DNA from 4 places in the Comamonas sp. GCA5 genome. Region 4 is predicted to be linked to each of the others. Evidence: predicted binding sites of a transcription regulator. Region 4 holds the regulator's gene; each other region holds the start of a gene.

Region 1 (3,730 bases), on a different contig from region 4:
GCTGATCAGCGCCTTCATGCCCTGGCTGATCACCCCGTTGTTGATGGTGGGCGGTGCCTTCCTGTGCTTCGAGGGGGTGGAGAAGATCCTGCACACCCTGCACCAGCGCCGCAACGGCCACGATCCCGTGCAGGAGGCCCAGGAAGCACAGGCCCAGGGCGTGGCGCAGTCGTCGGTGCGCGAGGCCAAGCAGCGTGGCATGGACGCCGCGGACTATGAGCAGCAAAAGATCAAGGGTGCCATCCGCACGGACTTCATCCTCTCGGCCGAAATCCTGGCGATTGCGTTGAGCACCGTGGCCAACGAACCGCTGGTCAAGCAGTTCAGCGTGCTGGTGGCGGTGTCCTTGGCCATCACCGTGTTCGTGTATGGCCTGGTGGCTTGCATTGTGCGCATGGACGATGTCGGCAATGCCTGGATGTCCAAGGACCGTGCCAGCCTGCAGACCCTGGGCCGCGGCCTGATTGCTTTCACCCCCTGGCTGATGAAGGGCCTGTCGATCGTGGGCACGGCGGCCATGTTCCTGGTGGGAGGCAGCCTGCTGGTGCACGGCCTGCGGCCGATCCAGGCCTGGCTGGATGCCAGCATTGCCCCGCTGGGTGGCGTCGTGGCCTTGCTGGTGCCGCTGCTGGTCCATGTGGGGGTGGGCGCCTTCATTGGCGGGGTGATCGTGGTGCTGGTGCAAGCGGTGCAGCGCCTGCGCGGCACCGCGGACGCGCACTAGTCCCTGGGGCACCGTGCATGGGCGATGGAAGCGGGGTGGCAGGGTTTGTTGCTCAATTCCAACATTTCAGCAAACTCTGAAATCGCGCTGGTGACCGGGTTGACCTAAGGCAAACCCCAGGGTGGGGCGCAGTGATGCAATGGCTGTCACGGGGGTTGTCCCCGGACTTTGACCAAACACCTACTATGAAAAAGACTCTGCTGGCCGTGGCCGCTCTGTGTGCAATGACTTCCGGTGCTGCCATGGCGCAGCAGCAAGATGGCAAGTGGCAAGTGCGCGTGCGCGCTGTGCACCTGGAAAGCGATAACGGCGGTGCTGCCGGTGCTGCTGGCGTTAGCATCAACGACAAGGTGATTCCTGAGCTGGACATCAGCTACTACTTCACCCCCAACTTCGCCGCTGAACTGGTCCTGACCTACCCTCAAAAGCAGGACGTGCGACTGAATGGCGCCAAGATTGGTTCGCTGAAGCACCTGCCTCCCAGCCTGATGGCCCAGTACCACTTCACCAACTTTGGTGCTTTCAAGCCTTACGTGGGTGCTGGTATCAACTACACACGCTTCTCGAATGTTGACCTGCCCGCCGGTCTGGATGTGAAGCGCAACAGCTGGGGCGGTGCTCTGCAAGTCGGTTTTGACTATGCGCTGGACAAGAACTGGTCGCTGAACTTCGACGTGAAGAAGGTGTATATCGACACGACCATCAACAACGGCATCGGCAAGTTCAAGATCGATCCCATCCTGCTTGGCGTGGGCGTCGGCTACCGCTTCTAAATTTCCAGCTCTCTCCAAGGGCTTCCAACCGCTGCCATGGCAGCGGTTTTTTTATGCCTGCAACTGTGCGGCACTAGATTGATTCCAGCAGGGCGTGGGCCATCAGGCGCAAACCGCTCACCCACAGGTCACAGATGCGCCGGCGCAAGGCCATCGGCGACACCTACAGTGCCAGGCCAGCAGGGGCACGGTGCACATTGGCTGCGCCACGGCGGCCAGCCTGTTCATCATGCCGCGCGTGATGGAGCAATTGCTGGCCAGTGCGATGAAGATCACGGTCCATGTGCACGAGGGGGAAACCGGCTACCTGCTCCAGCGTCTGCGCGAGCGCAGCCTGGACCTGGTCATCTGCCGCAGCCAGTTTGCGGCGCCGGAGCTGCAGAACCAGGAGGTGATGAACGAACCCTTGCGGGTGGCCTTGCCGCCGCAGCATCCCTTGTGCGGGCAGGCCCAGATTGCCTTGGGGGCGTTGCGCGCAGAGCGCTTTTTGCTGCACAGCTCGCTGCTGGGCACCGGCATTTCGGACATGCTGCTGCGCGCCTGCCAGGAAGCCGGGTTCACGCCGGAAGTGGCCTACTGGGGGGTGGAGACCTTGCCCATGCTGCTGATGGTGCAAAAAGGCCTGGGCGTGGCCTTTGCTCCCGACAGCTTTGCCCAGTTGGGCATGCAGGGCCTGCCTGTGCTGGTGCCGCTGGCCGATGCCAAGCTGCGCACGCACCTGAACATGATCTGGCCGCGCGGCCATGCGCTGCCCCCGGCGGCAGAGCGGCTCAAGGAGCTCATCCTGGCGCAATGCCTGCCGCCGCCCACCTGCGCACAGGCCAAGGGCCCTGCACAGGTGCCTGGGGCCTGAGCCCCAGTCCTCAGACCTGGGCCAGGGCCTGGTCCAGGTCGGCCAGCAGGTCGTCGATGTGCTCGATGCCCACGGACAGGCGCACCATGCCTTCGGTCACACCGGCCTTGGCCAGTTCGGCCGCGTCCAGCTGGCGGTGGGTGGTGGAGGCCGGGTGCGTGGCCAGCGACTTGGCATCGCCAATGTTCACCAGGCGGGTGAACAGCTGCAGGGCATCGAGGAAACGCGCACCGGCCGCGCGGCCTTCTGCGCCCTTGAGAGTGAACGACAGGATGCCCGAGGCGCGGCCGCCCGATTGCTTTTGCACGATGGCGTGGTCGGGGTGGTCCTTCAGGCCCGCATAGCGCACCCATTCCACCTTGGGGTGGTTTTGCAGGGTTTCGGCAATCTTCTGCGTGTTCTCGCAGATGCGGTCCATGCGCAGGGCCAGGGTTTCAATGCCTTGCAGGATTTGGAAGGCGTTTTGCGGCGAGATGGCCGCGCCCATGTTGCGCAGAGGCACCACGCGCGCGCGGCCGATGAAGGCCGCAGGGCCCAGGGCTTCGGTGTAGACCACGCCGTGGTAGCTGACGTCGGGCTCGTTCAGGCGCTTGAAGCGGGCCTTGTGCTCGGCCCAGGGGAACTTGCCGCTGTCCACGATGGCGCCGCCCACGCTGGTGCCGTGGCCGCCCAGGTACTTGGTCAGCGAGTGCACGACGATGTCGGCACCAAATTCAAACGGGCGCAGCAGGTAGGGGCTGGGCACGGTGTTGTCCACGATCAGTGGCACGCCATGCGCATGGGCCACATCGGCCAGCGCGCGGATGTCGGTGACATTGCCCAGCGGGTTGCCGATGGACTCGATGAACACCGCCTTGGTCTTGGCGTCGATCAGCGCGCCGAAGCTGGCTGGGTCGCGCGGATCGGCAAAGCGCACCTCGATGCCCTGCTGCGGGAAGGTGTGGGCAAACAGGTTGTAGGTACCGCCGTAGAGCGTGCTGGCGCTGACGATGTTGTCGCCCGCTTCGGCCAGGGTCTGGATGGCGGCGGTGATGGCCGCCATGCCCGAGGCCACAGCCAGCGCGGCAATCCCGCCTTCCAGCGCCGCGACGCGCTTTTCCAGCACGTCGGTGGTGGGGTTCATGATGCGGGTGTAGATGTTGCCCGGCACCTTCAGGTCGAACAGGTCGGCGCCATGCTGCGCGCTGTCGAAGGCATAGGCCACCGTCTGGTAGATGGGCACGGCCACGGCCTTGGTGGTGGGGTCGGGGCTGTAGCCGGCATGGACGGCCAGGGTTTCAATGCGCATGACAAGGGTCTCCGGGTTCAATCGTTGTAGAAGGTGCAACGATTGTGGAGAAGAACCCTGGCGGCGCCAACTACGCATCCGTGATGTGCTTA
Region 2 (3,730 bases), on a different contig from region 4:
AGCACGGCGTGATAGCCGGGTTTTTCGGGGATGGTGCCTTCGGGCAGCTTCCAGATCTTTTCCGCGGTCTTGCGGTGCTCAGGATTGGTGACCACCATGTCCGCAGGCAGGCGGTGCGAGAACGTCCCCACTTCGCGTGCCGTGCCACAGGCCGAAGGCTGGCCCGTCAGCGAGAAGGGGCTGTTGCCCGGGGTCGCGATCTTGCCGGTGAGCAGGTGGATGTTGTAGACAAGGTTGTTGGCCCAGACGCCGCGCGTATGCTGGTTGAAGCCCATGGTCCAGAACGACACCACCTTGCGCTTGGGGTCCGCGTACAGCTCGGCCAGCTCCTTGAGCCGGTTGGCTGGAACGCCCGTCAGCTTGGTGGTGTATTCCAGGGTGTAGGTGGAGACAAACTTGGCGTACTCCTCATACGTCATGGGCTTGGCACCCCCTGGGTCTGCCGCATTCTTGGCGGCTTTCTGCAAGGGGTGCTCGGGGCGCAAGCCATAACCGATGTCAGGGTTGCCCAACTTGAAGTTGCAGTGCTTGGCCACGAACTCCTGGTTCACACGCCCTGTGGTGATGATGTGGTTGGCAATGTAGTTCAGGATCGCCAGGTCGGTCTGCGGCTTGAAGGTCAGCTCAATGTCTGCCAGTTCGTACGAGCGATGTTCAAAGGTGGACAACACGGCCACCTTGACATTCGGTGCACTCAACCGGCGATCCGTCACACGCGTCCAGAGCACAGGGTGCATTTCCGCCATGTTCGAACCCCAGAGCACAAAGGTGTCCGTGGCTTCGATGTCGTCGTAGCAGCCCATGGGCTCGTCCATGCCGAAGGTACGCATGAAGCCCGCTACCGCCGAGGCCATGCAGTGGCGCGCATTCGGATCGATGTTGTTGGAGCGGAAGCCGGCCTTGAACAGCTTGGACGCGGCATAGCCTTCCCAGACCGTCCACTGCCCCGAGCCGAACATGCCCACGCCGGACGGCCCCTTTTCCTTGAGCGCCTTCTTGAATTGCTGGGCCATCACGTCGAACGCGGTGTCCCATGACACGTGCTGGAATTCCCCATCCTTGGCGTATTTGCCATTCTTCATGCGCAGCAACGGCCGTGTCAGACGGTCCTCGCCATACATGATCTTCGACAGGAAGTAGCCCTTGACGCAATTGAGGCCCCGATTCACTTCGGCCTGGGGATCGCCTTGGGTCGCCACCACCCGGTTGTCCTTGACGGCCACCATCACGCCGCAGCCGGTGCCACAGAAGCGGCAAGGCGCCTTAGACCATTTCATGGGCGCGCTACCACCCGCTTGCGCGCCCTCCTGGGAGATGGCGTGGATGGGAATGCCTGCCACAGCGCCCGCGGCGGCGGCGGCAGTTTGACGAACGAAATCGCGACGGGTGCTAGTCATGGGAGACTCCCTCGTTAAGTAATTGCCGGGGTTCTGCGTGCTGGTACACCAGAGAGACGTTCAGTACGCCATCGATCAACCGAATGTGTGCCACCTGATCCAGGATGAAGTCGGCGCTGGGACCCTCCAGGGTGACCACCAGCTTGCCGTCTGGATGGGTGCCATGCACTTGAACAGGTCCCATCGTGGTCAGCGCCTGCCCGACGGGATCCAGCGCCTGCGGCAGGACATGGACCACCAGGCTGGCAATGTGTAGCTCATCGGCCATTGAATGCGGGGCTTCAGGCATGCGGAGGACCCGCAAACATCTGGAAGATCCAGACCAGGAAGCCGTAGCCAGCAATGATCAAACCGGCCAACACCGGCGCCATCACCACCGTCAGGAAAGCGAAGCTGCGCAATTCTTCTTTGCGCGTCGTGGGATTCTTTTTCTCAAGCATGTGCCACCTTTCTGGATGACTGTGCAGGCTACGGAGGCTTGGCAAGACTTTCCATCCGCCCCAACCCGCACAGCCATGAACACTTGCACCGATTTTAAAGACATTGATCAAACATTCAATTGATGCGCATCAAATCGATATTCAAACCTGGCCTTCGCCCATTTAAAAACACGGCAACCATCCGCTCCATTCGAAAATCTCTATCGATAACCGCAATATCCACAGCAACTCATACATCAATCAAACAATTAAAAATGATTTAAATCAAATAAAAATAATTATTTCAAACAGAAATATTCAGAAACATCTACCCTGGATGCAGGTTTTGTATTTATTGAAAAAACTGCAATGACTAGCCTTCTGAAAATCCAGGAACCGTCCACGCCAGAACCGCCGCAGCGACCGTCCCTGGTGGCCTTTCTGGAACTGGGGTTTCGGCCGCTGTACCTGTGTGGCGCCCTCTGGGCCATGGTGGCGGTATCGCTCTGGGTGTTTGCCCCCTCGCTGCTGCAGGGCGTGATGGCCGGGGTCTTCTGGCACGCCCATGAAATGTTCTGGGGATTCATTGCTGCCATCACGGTGGGTTTTCTGCTGACCGCCACCAGCAACTGGACGGGCATGAATCCCTTGCAAGGCCCTGCACTGGGAACACTGGTGCTGCTCTGGGCCACCGCACGCCTGGGCTTTCTTTGGCCCGGTGCCATCGCCTTTGCGGTGGCAAGCACTGCCGACCTGCTGTTCATCGCCATGGCAGCACTGGCGATAGGCCGCTGCCTGCTCGCACGCCAAAGCCGGCACAACTACCTCCTGGTTCTGCTGCTGCTCGGCATGGGCAGCGCCAACGCGGCGTACCTCTACGCCTGCTGGCACCAGCTCGACTACAGCGTGGTGATGCACTATTTCTTCACGGGCATGCTGTGCATGGCCGCCATTGCCTTGCTGATTGCCAGGCGGGTGATTCCATTTTTTGCCACGCGGGCACTCCCGCAACTCACCGTGTCGCGGCACACGCGCAGCGGTCAATGGCAGGCGGGATTGGCCGCTTGCGGCATCCTGGTGTGGCAATTCGGTCCTGGTCCATGGGCCGCCCCGCTTTTCGCCGCGGCCGGGCTGCTCACCCTTTGGCACGTGATGGCCTGGAAGCCCTGGGCCGTGCTGCGCACGCCATTGCTCTGGATCCTGTACCTGGGCTATGCCGGGCTGGGACTGGGCCTGTGGGCCGCAGCCGCCTACGCCCTGGGCTGGACGGCACGCATGTCCTGGCCGGTCCACCTGCTCGGCATGGCCGGATTTGGCGCCCTCATCGTCGGCATGATCACGCGCACGGCCCTGGGTCACACCGGGCGAGCATTGGTCGCCGACCGCAGCATGGTGTGCAGCTATGGACTGGTGTTCTGCGCCGTTGTCTTGCGCCTGGTGACCCTGGGCGCCAGCACCCACGCCGTGCCCTGGCTGCATGCCAGCGCCGCATGCTGGGTCTTGGCATTTGCCGTTTACTTATGGCGCTTCCTTCCGATGCTGGTGCGCCCACGTGCTGACCAGCGCCCCGGAAAACCCGTCCCCCTCCAACGCCGGCCTCACTAAGATGCGCCTGACCACACTCACCGACTATGCGCTGCGGGTCCTGATCTACACCGGCGCCCACAGCGAGCGCCTGTGCACCATCAGCGAAATTGCCAAAGCCTTCGATATCTCGCAGGCCCACTTGATGAAAGTGTCCCAATTGCTGGCGCAACAAGGGTGGATCACCACCGTGCGCGGGAAAAACGGCGGGTTGCACCTGAGCAAATCCCCCCAGGAAATCCCGCTGGGGGCGGTGGTGCGCAGCATTGAACCCGACTTCAACCTCGTCGAATGCCTGGGGCCCAACAACCACTGCCGGCTGACCGGCGG
Region 3 (3,730 bases), on a different contig from region 4:
GGAGCTGAACATCAACTCCGTCGCCGACCTGGTCGCCTACGCCAAGTCGCACCCTGGCAAGCTCAGCTACGGCAGCGGCGGCAATGGCAGCTCGGGCCACCTGGCCGGTGAAATGTTCAAGCAGGGCATGGGCTTCACCGCCGTGCACATTCCCTACCGTGGCGCCAACCCCGCGCAGTTGGCCCTGCTGGCGCGCGAGGTGGACTTCAACATCGACAACCTGGCTGCGGCCTCGGCCAACATCAAGTCCGGCAAGCTCAAGGCCCTGGCCGTGACCACCGCCGCCGAAAGCCCACTGCTGCCCGGTGTGCCCGCGCTGTCCAAGAGCATCCCCGGCTTCGCCATCGACACCTGGTGGGGCCTGGTGGCACCGGCCGGCACCCCGGCCGACGTGATCGACAAGCTGAACAAGGCCTTCACCGAAGCCCTGAAGGACCCCGAAACCCAGAAGCGCTTTGCCACCCTGATGGCCGAGCCCGTGCCCACCACGGCCAAGCAGTTCGGCGACTTCATGGCCGCCGAGCGCGCCAAGTACGAGCCCGTGGTCAAGGCCTCCGGCGCCAGCGTCGACTGACACCGTTGCCAGCACAGCGGACCAAGGCACCTGCGGGTGCCTTTTTTTGCACCCGGTCTTGGGCCAGGCCAGCCGCCCCCAGGCACCATCTATCCCATTCAGCGCACGGCCGTGCGCAAACACAAGCACAAGCGCTAGCTGCGTGCACAGGGTCGCCCCAAACCCCAGTACACCGGCAACCAGTACTTACCCGCAGTCGCCACCGGCCTTGCATGCCTGGGGTACAACCGACACACGGACGAGGCTGCAGCACCGCCGCCACGCCCCAGGAGGAGAGGACCATGCCCAAAATACGCCACAGCTACCAATTGCACATTCAGCTGTGCGACATCAAACCCGCCATCTGGCGCCGCTTGGTGGTCAGCGACTGCACCAACCTGGCGCAACTGCACCGGCTGATCCAGGCCGCCATGGGCTGGAGCCCGCGCCACGATTACCTGTTCGAGATCGCCGACCAACGCTACGGCCAGCCCAACCCCGACTGGCCCGAAGATCCGACCATGGACGCCCGCCGCTACAGCCTGGGCCAGCTGCTGCAAGGCCAGGCCTTGCCCATGCGCTACGTCTACAACCTGGCAGACGAATGGCTGCACCGCATCAAGCTGGAAGCCTGCACCCCGCTGTCCGGCCCCGAAGCGCTGGGCAACCTGCCCCTGTGCCTGGACGGTCGCAACACCTGCCAGCCCGACAGCGGCAGCGATGGCGCCGATGCCCCGCCCTTCGACCTCGCCTCCACCCAGGCGCGCATCCAGGCCCTGGCCCGTGCCCGCACCACCCCGGAGGCCCGTGCAGAGACTGCATTCGTATAAAGGCTATTAAAAAAGTGAGCATCAAGCGCCTTAAAAGCCTAGGTCTCACGGACGAAATGCTGCCAAACCTTGAATGGGTAAGCGCAGCACGCTCACTTATCAATACCCCACATCTGCGATTCGACACCCTGGGGTCGGCATTTATTGATCCGCGTCATGTCCCGGGGTAAAAATCGACCCGATCTAAGTCTTCAGGCGGCTATTTCACCCAAACCTGTAAATTCAGCATCAAAATAAGTGTTGACTGGACAGCTGGAGCCCTGGCTTCACGTCTGCCGAGCACCTCTCACTTCACTGATTGATTCGGAAGGATTCGCGCTATGAAAAAGACTCTGATGACGCTGGCCCTGCTGGCCGCTGGTGGCATTGCTGCACCTGCCATGGCTGCCGACTGCGCCGTGACCGTCGAAGGTAACGACCAAATGCAATTCAATGTGAAGAACATTGAAGTGCCCAAGTCCTGCAAGAGCTACACCGTGACCCTGAAGCACGTGGGCAAGATGCCCAAGTCCTCCATGGGCCACAACATGGTGCTGACCACCACCGCCGACGCCACGGCCACGGCCGCCGACGGCATGAAGGCCGGCGCTGCAGCCGACTACGTGAAGGCCGGTGACACCCGCGTGATCGCCCACACCAAGGTGATCGGCGGCGGAGAGACCACCAGCATGACCATCGACGTGGCCAAGCTGAAGGCCGGTACCGACTACACCTACTTCTGCTCCTTCCCTGGCCACTCCTTCATCATGAAGGGTGCCCTGAAGCTGGGCGCCTAAGCGTCCGCCGCTTCCGAGCCCAGGCCACCAGCCTGGGCCGCCCCACAGCCCCGTGCGCTTGCGCCGGGGCTGCGTGCTTTGTGGGCCTAGCAATTTCACGCCAACCAGGCTGCAGCGCGCATTCAGTGGACGCACAATGCACTCTTTTTCATAGCATCTGATTGCCTCCATGTCCACGCAAAGCTTTGAACTGGCGTTCTTCACCATCGGCGAACTCGAGGGCCTCAGCGGTGACGCCACCACCCGCACCGCCCACATCGACATCCCTGCCGAGTGCCTGCCCGTGGCTGCCACGCTGCAATCCGCCCGCCAGTGGCTGACCGGGCAGCATGCCCAGGTCGACATGGAATGCGCCGCCGACCTGCCGCTGCGCGGCCACTTCACGTTCCAAAACGCCCAGGGCCACCAGGGCTTCCACGTCGACAGCGCACAGCTGGTGGCCATCGACGAAGGCTTCGTCGTGCGCGCCAGTCTGGACAACGGCGTCTGCGTAGAAAGCGATGTGCTGGCCCTCAGCCTCTAAGACCTGCATCCGCCCCTGACACGGCCCGTGCCTTGCACGGGCTTTTTTGCGCGGCTGTCACACCCGCACGGCCAAGCGCCCCCGGCCTGGCGCTGACAGCGCGATGGCCCCTCGCCCGGCTTGCATTTCTGGCAGCCGCCGCCAAGATGGCAGGCATGTACCCCGGAGAACGCTTCAACGCCTGGTCCCACCTGGTCGGCGCCGTGTTTGCGCTGACGGGGGCGACGTGGCTGATCGTCACCGCCAGCCTGCGTGCCGACGCCCAGGCCATCACCAGCGTGGCCATCTACGGCACGGCCATGGTGCTGCTGTATGCCATCTCCACCGTCTACCACAGCGTGCGCGGGCGGGCCAAGCGCATCCTGCGCAAGTGCGACCACCTGAGCATCTACCTGATGATTGCCGGCAGCTACACGCCATTTTGCCTCATCAGCCTGCGCGGAGCCTGGGGCTGGAGCCTGTTTGGCGTGGTCTGGGGCCTGGCCGTGCTGGGCATGCTGCAGGAAATCAAGCCCCGCAACGCGGCACGCGTGCGCTCCCTGGTGATCTATGCAGTGATGGGCTGGGTCGCCCTAGTGGCCACCGGCCCGCTGCTGCAGGCCCTGGGCCCTGCGGGCTTTGCCTGGCTGGCCGCTGGCGGGGCGCTGTACAGCGTCGGCGTGGTGTTCTTCGTGCTGGATGGGCGCGTGCGCCATTTCCATGGCATCTGGCACCTGTTCGTGATTGCCGGCAGCCTAGCCCACTACGTCGCGGTGCTGGGCTACGTCGTGCCGTGACGAAGCAGGCCTACGCCTGAAATCGCAGCGCAGGCGGCAGTTGATTCCTCAGGGGTTTTCGTCGAACAGCAGGTTCTGCTGCCGGTGCAGATCGCCAGGCCCGGCCTGCGGGGCGCTGTCCGCCTCGGGCAGCAGCGGGAAGGCCAGCACCTCGTCCCACAGCACATGCGGCAGTGGCTCCCAGTGCGCCACCAGCACCCAGCGCGGTGGCTGTGCCGGATCGGCCAGGCGGTCTTCCAGCGCGTCCAGGGCCTGGCACAGGTAGTGGATGC
Region 4 (3,730 bases):
TACCCGCAGGACTTCATTTACCTCACGGGGCTGCTGATCATCAGCGCGCTGGCCCTGTTCCTGTTCACGGCCGTGGCCGGGCGCCTGTGGTGCGGCTTCACCTGCCCGCAGACGGTGTACACGGAAATTTTCATGTGGATCGAGCACAAGGTCGAAGGCGATCGCAGTGCGCGCATCCGTCTGGACCAGGCCGGCTGGACCTGGGAGAAGGTCTGGAAAAAATCGCTCAAGCAGTTGCTGTGGGTGGTGTTTGCCTTGTGGACGGGCTTCACCTTCGTGGGCTACTTTGTACCCATCCGCGAGCTGGGCAGCGAACTGCTGGCCTTGCAAGGTGGCTGGCAGATCTTCTGGGTGCTGTTCTACGGTTTTGCCACCTATGGCAATGCCGGCTACATGCGCGAGCAGGTCTGCAAGTACATGTGCCCCTACGCGCGCTTCCAGAGCGCGATGTTTGACAAGGACACGCTGGTGGTCAGCTATGACACCGTGCGCGGCGAAGCACGCGGTCCGCGCAAGAAGGATGCGGATTACAAGGCCCAGGGGCTGGGCGACTGCATCGACTGCAAGCTCTGCGTCCAGGTCTGTCCGGTGGGCATCGACATCCGCAACGGCCTGCAGTACGAGTGCATCGGCTGTGGCTTGTGCATCGATGCGTGCAACAACGTGATGGACAACATGCATTACCCGCGGGGCCTGATCCGCTTGACGACGCAAAACGCCGTCACCCAGCGCTGGCAGCGCTCCCAGATCCTGCGGCGCATCGCCCGCCCCCGGGTGCTGATTTACGGGGCCGTCCTAGTCGGTCTGTCGGTGGCGATGGTGGTGAGCATGGCGCTGCGTGAGCCGTTGAAGGTGGACGTGATCCGCGACCGTGCCTCGCTGGCCCGGATCGTGGCCGGTGGCAAGCTGGAGAATGTCTATCGGCTGCAGGTCATGAACGCCACCGAGGCCACCCAGACCTACCATGTGCAGGTGCATGGGCTCAACGGGATCGAACTGGTCGAAGGGGGCGAGGTCGAAGTGCTGCCCGCCCAGACGCGCGGCGTGGCCGTGCGGGTGCAGATTCCCTACGGTGCGGCGGAGCCCGGCTCGCACCACATCGTGTTCGACATCGACGCGCGCAGCGGTGAGGGCCGGGTGTCCGAAAAATCCGTGTTCCTGGTGCCGCGTTGACCGTGGATGCGGGTCTGGCGCACGGCCCCCTCGGGCACTGTGCGCGGTGTTTGTTTATTTCTCAGAAAGTCTAGGATGTCTCAAGCTGAAATGAAGCCCGAAGTCTCGACCGCTCCCTGGTGGAAGTTCGGCCATGTGTGGCTGGTGCTGGCAGGTCCTGCCATCGTGGTGGTGGCGGGCATTGTCACCTTGGTCATTGCCACGCGTGGCGCGGATCCGGTTGTGGACCCCGACTATTACCAGAAGGGCGTGAACATCAACGAGCAATTGCGCAACCCGGACAAAAGCCATGCGCCTGCGCACGCGGTGCGCAACCACGCCGCCACCCCTGCGGACGATTTGCCCAACCTGGCACCCAAGTGATGCGGCGCGCTGACAGGCCGTTTGTGCTGTTCTCGGCAGCACGGGGGCATGACCGCGCAGAGGGGATTGGCTTAAAACATAGCTGCTGGCGCATGTAATCAGTAGGTTTCAAATAGAAAACTATTTGAAATTCAATGGAATCAAGCGCTGGCAGCTATGTTTTTTTATTCAGTGTTTGTCCCACAAGCATGGTTCAGCGGCTGTGGACACAATTTAGGTACAACCTCTTGCGAAGGAGTGCTTTTATGTGGACACGACGCTGGATGTGGATTGGCTGGCCGGCCTTTGTGGCGGCCGGCGTGATGGAGATGCTGGTCTTTGCGGCGTTTGACCCGCACGACATGCTGTGGATGGGGCAGACGGTGGAGCTGTCGCGCACGGCCATCTACACCCTGGCATTCTTTGCGTTCTGGGCGGTCTTCGCCGTGGCCGGCTGGATGACCATGGTGCTGGCCCTGCCCAGCGCAGCGGTCAATGCCCAAGCCCAGGCGCCGTCGACTGGGCTTGGCGACCCCGAGCGGCTGCAAGCCTGCTATCCCAACAACGCTTGAATGAAAAAAGCCTTCCTGTTGATGCAGGAAGGCTTTTTTCGTGGACCTGCTCTGAGGCAGCGGCAGTGGTTATTTGTTGCAGTCTTGGTGGCTGTTAACCAGGCGTTGCAGCGCGGCGGTATCAAGAATGCGCACGTGGCGTTGTTTGACCTCCACCATACCTTCTTCGACGAACTTCGAGAAAGTGCGGCTGACCGTCTCCAGCTTCAGGCCCAGGTAGCTGCCGATCTCTTCGCGCGTCATGCGCAGCACCAGTTCCGACGACGAGAAGCCGCGTGCGTGCAGACGCTGCACCAGATTCAGGATGAAGGCCGCCAGGCGTTCCTCAGCGCGCATGCTGCCCAGCAGCAGCATCACGCCGTGCTCGCGCACGATCTCGCGGCTCATGACCTTGTGCACGTGGGTCTGCAGGGCCGTCACTTCGCGCGACACCTCCTCCAGCCCGTCAAACGGCATCACGCACACTTCGGCATCTTCCAGGGCCACTGCATCGCAGGTGTGGTGGTCATGCACGATGCCATCCAGACCAATGATCTCGCCGGCCATCTGAAAGCCTGTCACCTGGTCGCGACCATCTTCGGTAGCCACGCAGGTCTTGAAAAAGCCTGTGCGGATGGCATACAGCGATGTGAAGGGCTCCCCGTTGCGGAACAGCGTGCCGCCGCGCTTGACCTTGCGGCGGGTGGCCACAATTTCGTCGATGCGCTGCAACTGCTGCTCACTCAGCCCCGCGGGCATGCACAGCTCGCGCAGGTTGCAGTTGGAACAGGTTACTTTGATGGTTGGAGGGGTCATGTACTCGGACGCGGCGTGGTGCAGGCGATCTTGCGGGTCACGCGGTGCGTTAAAAGTCGGTAAAAAAAGAAGCTGTTACAACTGGGATTGCGGTGAATGATGCTTGTCAAAATTGTGGCATTGCTTGATCGCAGACCTCTTGATTCACGTCAAGGATGGTTGCGGGCCATTGGTGCACAGTCTAACAATCAAGGAAAAAAGATTCATGACTGTCGTCACACCCGAACTCCTGCGTCGTTACGACGTACCTGGTCCACGCTATACCTCTTACCCCACAGCAGACAGGTTTGTGGAAGCGTTTGGTGATAGCGACTATATCTTGGCTCTGAAGCAACGCAAAGTCGCTGCGGCTGCCAAGCAGCCGATGTCGCTGTATGTGCACATCCCGTTTTGCGAATCGCTGTGCTATTACTGCGCGTGCAACAAGATCGTGACCAAGCACCATGAGCGTGCGGCCACGTACATGCGCTATCTGGAGCGCGAGGTCGATCTGCACCTGCAGCACTGCGGGCGGGGGCAGGTGGTCAGCCAGTTCCATGTCGGCGGAGGAACGCCCACGTTCCTGTCCGATGACGAGTTGCGTGAGCTGTGGCAGATGCTGCGCGAGCGTTTCGCCTTTGATCCTGCTGGCGAGTATTCCATCGAGGTGGACCCGCGCACGGTGACGCGCGAGCGCCTGGCTGTGCTCAAGGAAGTTGGCTTCAACCGCCTGAGTTTCGGCGTGCAGGACTTCGATCCCGATGTGCAAAAGGCCGTGCACCGCGAGCAGCCCGCCGAGCAGGTGTTTGATCTGGTGGCCGCTGCGCGCGAACTGGGATTCCAGTCCATCAATGTGGACCTGATTTATG

What was found. Region 4 encodes FNR, which switches genes on or off when oxygen is low (the NO sensors DNR and NnrR bind a similar motif). Its sites were predicted from a motif close to TTGATNNNNATCAA; they were not measured.
Region 1: a site for FNR is predicted at 824-837, ahead of SJH88_RS03025 (OmpW/AlkL family protein). Genes of this name have one in related genera too.
Region 2: a site for FNR is predicted at 1,957-1,970, ahead of napE (periplasmic nitrate reductase, NapE protein). Genes of this name have one in related genera too.
Region 3: a site for FNR is predicted at 1,528-1,541, ahead of azu (azurin). Genes of this name have one in related genera too.

The regions. Positions count from the first base shown of each region.
Region 1 is NZ_JAZHFR010000007.1:32,420-36,149, reverse strand. It holds gene SJH88_RS03030 (DUF808 domain-containing protein) at 1-724, shown strand, start outside; gene SJH88_RS03025 (OmpW/AlkL family protein) at 910-1,497, shown strand; gene SJH88_RS03020 (LysR family transcriptional regulator substrate-binding protein) at 1,688-2,350, shown strand; gene SJH88_RS03015 (O-acetylhomoserine aminocarboxypropyltransferase/cysteine synthase family protein) at 2,361-3,638, opposite strand.
Region 2 is NZ_JAZHFR010000029.1:8,608-12,337, forward strand. It holds gene napA (periplasmic nitrate reductase subunit alpha) at 1-1,397, opposite strand, end outside; gene SJH88_RS09130 (chaperone NapD) at 1,390-1,665, opposite strand; gene napE (periplasmic nitrate reductase, NapE protein) at 1,679-1,837, opposite strand; gene SJH88_RS09140 (NnrS family protein) at 2,186-3,421, shown strand; gene SJH88_RS09145 (RrF2 family transcriptional regulator) at 3,423-3,730, shown strand, end outside.
Region 3 is NZ_JAZHFR010000096.1:5,405-9,134, reverse strand. It holds gene SJH88_RS16665 (Bug family tripartite tricarboxylate transporter substrate binding protein) at 1-574, shown strand, start outside; gene SJH88_RS16660 (plasmid pRiA4b ORF-3 family protein) at 856-1,383, shown strand; gene azu (azurin) at 1,704-2,159, shown strand; gene SJH88_RS16650 (hypothetical protein) at 2,329-2,682, shown strand; gene trhA (PAQR family membrane homeostasis protein TrhA) at 2,838-3,458, shown strand; gene SJH88_RS16640 (ATP-binding cassette domain-containing protein) at 3,507-3,730, opposite strand, start outside.
Region 4 is NZ_JAZHFR010000012.1:21,665-25,394, forward strand. It holds gene ccoG (cytochrome c oxidase accessory protein CcoG) at 1-1,173, shown strand, start outside; gene SJH88_RS04845 (FixH family protein) at 1,249-1,536, shown strand; gene SJH88_RS04850 (hypothetical protein) at 1,782-2,087, shown strand; gene fnr (fumarate/nitrate reduction transcriptional regulator Fnr) at 2,157-2,882, opposite strand; gene hemN (oxygen-independent coproporphyrinogen III oxidase) at 3,088-3,730, shown strand, end outside.